2 regions of the Exiguobacterium sp. PvP048 genome follow, and region 1 is predicted to be linked to the other one. Evidence: riboswitches for the same ligand, from Rfam matches in the RefSeq annotation. Region 1 holds a riboswitch; the other holds the start of a gene.

Region 1 (2,204 bases):
GCGACGGGTCTTGTATTTTTTACGAAACATTTTTTTTACGCACATCAGCTGTTTTTCGACGTGGGAAGCCGAAGACGATGGCAAGAGATCCGCAAACGAAAAGCAGGAACGGATAAAACAGATAGGGAATCAGTTCCGGGGAAGCCGTTTTCGTTAATTCCGCTGCAATCAGCAACTGGGCTCCGTACGGGATGATTCCTTGGATACCGCACGAGAAGATATCGAGGATACTGGCGGATTTCTTCCGATCAATATCATACGTATCGGCGATTTCCGCAGCGAGTGGTCCGGCGACAAGAATCGAAATCGTATTGTTCGCTGTCGCGAGATTCGTTGCACTGACGAGTGCCGCCATACTGAATTCCGCGCCGCGGCGTTGTGAGATTTTCCGCGTCAGGGTTTCTTTCAGATAAGCAATCCCGCCGTTAAAGGTGATCAGGCTGACGAGTCCGCCCATTAATAACGTCAAGATCGAAATTTCTGCCATCCCCATCAATCCTTCAGACATCGACAGGACGAAGCCGCTTAAGCCGAAGCTTCCGTCCATCATACCGATGATACCCGTCAAAACGGTTCCGCCGACTAAGACGAGGATGACGTTGACACCAAACAAGGCGAGGACGATGACAGACAGATACGGAATCAATTTATAAAACTCAAACGCTTTTGCTTCGACGACGTCTCCTGTACCTGAGACGAAAGCCAAGATGATGACCGTCAGGATTGCTGCCGGCAACACGATCATGAAGTTGGTTCTGAATTTGTCGCGCATATTGGTTTTTTGCGTCCGGACTGCTGCGATCGTTGTATCGGAAATGAATGACAGGTTATCACCGAACATTGCACCGCCGACGACAGCTGCCGCGGCAATCGCAACATTGACACCTGTTGCTTCATGAATTCCGAGAGCAATCGGGGCAAGTGCGGCAATCGTACCGGTCGAAGTCCCCATCGCCATCGAGATGAAAGCAGCGATGATAAACAACCCACTCATTAAAAGAGAAGGCGGTAAAAATGTCAGCGACGCGTTGACGGTCGCTTCGATGGCGCCAATCGCATCGGCCGTTCCAGAAAAGGCACCGGCAAGTAAGAAAATAAAGACCATGATCATGATGTCCGGATTTCCGGCACCCGTTGCAATCCGTTCCACGGTTTGATTGATGCTGCCTTTCGTTGTGACCGCCGCAAAAATCAAGGCAATCAAAGCCGCAATCAGAATCGGGAATTTGTAGAAATCATCGTAAAAAATACCGGCACCGATAAAAAGAACTAAAAAGACAAGTAACGGTAGAAGTGCCCATTTGTTCGGTATAATCGTCTCGTTCATAAAACCACTCCTTTTCTACAAGTACAAAAAAAGACTCCTTCGGAAGAAAGAAGGAGGTCTTTACTGAAAAAGACGCTCTTCTTATCTCTCAAGCCGCAGCTTGCTGGATTTGGCACAGTACGATTTAATCGTCCGCTGCCGAAACATCATCGGGCCAGTCCCTCCGTCTCTCGCGATAAAAAGAAGTCATTTAATTGTCTGAAATACGTTTTCTACCGTAACGTATCTTTTACTGCATGTCAACACTACTTCACTGAAGTGCTTGTTTGAGCGTCGTCACATTTTCATTCATCAAGTCAAAATACGAGGCATTCTGCTGTTCTTTCGTGACGGACTCCAGGTTGTGGATCGTAATCGCTTCGGCTCCGATTTCCTGTTGGATGACGCGGGCGACTTTAGGAGAAACCGTCTCCTCGAAAGCGATATACTTCAAGTCATGCAATTTGGCTTCTTTGACGAGAGCAGCCAGTTGCTTTTGGGAAGGCTCGTCCGACGGAGAGATGCCGGCAATCGGCAATTGCGAGAAACCGTATCGTTCGGCTAAATATCCGTAAGCGGCATGCGTGACGAGCAATTCTTTTTTCGAGCCCTTATCGACAGCCTGTTGCAGATTTTGATCGAGCTCATCTGCCTGCGTATCAAATTCAGCCAGGTTTTTTTCAAACGTCGCTTTTTTATCCGGTACTTCTTTTGCCAGTGCCGTCGAAATCGATTGGGCCATCATTTTGGCATTGTTCGGATCGAGCCAGACATGGGGATCGTATTTGCCGTGATCATGTTCTTCTTCCGCGTGTTCGTCAGCATGATCATCGTGTCCTTCATGTTCGTGAAGCGTGGCGTTGGCTTCGAGTAAGTCGATTCCTGTGCTTGTCTCGAC
Region 2 (2,204 bases), on a different contig from region 1:
CGTTTGCCGGTCTTTTCATAATGGGCATTTAGGACGTCGCGTCCGATCCGCGCCCGGTCGAGTGCCGGCGTCAACGGATTATCGTACAAAATCTCATCATCTTTGACGAGATCGATGCCACCCGCAAGTTGCGCTTCGAGTTGTTCCCGCAAAAAGGTGAGGTCCCGGCCGATGACGCCTTTAAAGATGCTCATCAACAGAGGACGGTCGTGGACTTGAATCAACTGCCGGACGCCCTCGATGCCGAATTTGGCACCGGGGAAGTCCGTGGTGAACGAAGCCGGAAGCTGTAAATCCGTTAATTTGATTTGTCCGTCGAGCGACAGCTTGCCGAAGACGGTCGTTAAGATTGCTGAAAAGTCACGGGAGACGTTGTGTTCCGGATAACGGATCGTGATGTAGCCTTTTCCGTCGTGTTCTTCCGTATGAACAACTTGTCCTTTGAACGATTCAAGCTGCTGTTGTTCCAAATGATTTAAATCGGTCCACGAACCAACGGTCAAACCGAGCGCGATTTGTTCTGCCCGTTTTGGTAACTGATCCGTCGTTCCGAGTTGGTAGGTTGCGGTAATATACGTCATATCGACTGTCTCTCCCTTGTTAAAGAATACAAAAATGGTCCCTCGTCAATGACAAGAGACCATGAAAAATTGCGCGTGGACTCTTATCTGTCAGCGTAATAGCTGCAAGAATTAGCACCGTGCCAAGTGGTCGGTTGCTGCGACATCGTAGGGCTCGTCCCTCCGTCTGCTCTTGATAAGAATTGGATGAAATTGTGAAATCTAATTGCAATTTTTACATGAGATTCGTCACTTGTCAAACTATATTTTGAAAATTTATTTTTTTGAAAATACTTCTTCTATAGACGGTTCCGTTTTTGAAGCCGTTTCACTAAAAAAGGGAATTGACAGACGACCGGCAGCGCACGTAGTATTCAAACCAACATCAATCACACGACAACTACATATGACTCTTATCGTGAGTTGGCAGAGGGAATTGGCCCGAAGACGCCGCAGCAACCGACCATCCGGCACGGTGCTACATCCAACAGACATTCGTCTGAGAGATAAGAGGACGGAATATTCTGCCGCGCCTCTTTTCTTTGACGAAAAGAGGCGTTTTTTCGTGTGATCACCAAGGAGGAAAACAGAATGGGATATCAAGCATTTACAGTACAGGACGCGATTGAACGGGTCCGGACACTCGGATTGATCGGCAATGAACCGGTGACGGCAGAGGAAATCGGAGATGGAAATTTAAATCTCGTTTTCCGGATTCAGGCAGGGGAAAAACGGCTGATTTTAAAGCAGGCGTTACCTTATGCAAAAGTCGTCGGGGAAAGCTGGCCGCTGTCGCTCGAACGGGCCTGGATTGAACAATCGGCCTTAAAAGAATTCGCGAAAGTCGCCGTTCCGTTTGTCCCGCATGTCTACCATGCGAGCAAAGAAGAAGCGTTCACGGTGATGGAAGACTTGTCACATCTGACAATCGTCCGGGGCGGACTGCTTGAAGGGGAAAAGTATCCGTTGCTCGCGGAACACATCGGTTCGTATTTGGCGCGGACACTGTTTTATACGTCGGATTTTGCCGTCGGACCGGTCGCGAAAAAACAGATTGCCCGTCAGTACTACAATCCGGATCTGTGCGATATCACGGAAAAACTAATCTTCACGGATCCGTTTTATGATGCAGAAACGAATGCGATTGAAGCAGGTCTCGAAGCGGAAGTTGACCGGATTTGGAACGACGCGGAACTGAAACGGGAAGTCGCGAAACTTGAAGCCTTGTTCATCACGAAGGGCGACGCATTGTTGCACGGCGACTTACATACAGGCAGTATTTTTGCCTCGGCGGAAGAAACGAAAGTCATCGATCCCGAATTTGCGTTTTATGGACCGTTCGGATTTGATGTCGGTCAATTTATCGCACATCTGTTTTTTGCCGCGTATCCGGACTATGACCGGTTGCGGGATGAGCGGATCAAGGATATCGATACATTCTGGCTGACGTTTGCTTCGACGTTCAAAGCGTTATGGGAACGGGAAGCGGTCGAGCCGTTCCGGACGGCAGACGGACTGGTCGATGATGTTCTTAGCACGATTTTACAGGACGCACTCGGATTTGCCGGTTGTGAACTGATTCGCCGGACGATTGGATTGGCATTAGTTGCAGACTTGGAGCAAATTTCGGATTCGACCGTTCGC

Evidence for each region. A riboswitch is a leader RNA that binds a small molecule or an ion and turns the genes downstream of it on or off. The one in region 1 is predicted to bind S-adenosylmethionine.
Region 2: linked by a shared signal. The riboswitch ahead of mtnK (S-methyl-5-thioribose kinase) and the one ahead of ABIC15_RS12945 (Na+/H+ antiporter NhaC family protein) in region 1 are both predicted to bind S-adenosylmethionine.

Annotation. Positions count from the first base shown of each region.
Region 1 is NZ_JBEPSU010000008.1:15,023-17,226, reverse strand. Features, by position in the region: gene ABIC15_RS12945 (Na+/H+ antiporter NhaC family protein) at 20-1,327, opposite strand; SAM riboswitch class I at 1,406-1,509, opposite strand; gene ABIC15_RS12940 (metal ABC transporter solute-binding protein, Zn/Mn family) at 1,578-2,204, opposite strand, start outside.
Region 2 is NZ_JBEPSU010000006.1:18,658-20,861, reverse strand. Features, by position in the region: gene ABIC15_RS11290 (2,3-diketo-5-methylthiopentyl-1-phosphate enolase) at 1-581, opposite strand, end outside; SAM riboswitch class I at 662-763, opposite strand; SAM riboswitch class I at 971-1,073, shown strand; gene mtnK (S-methyl-5-thioribose kinase) at 1,152-2,204, shown strand, end outside.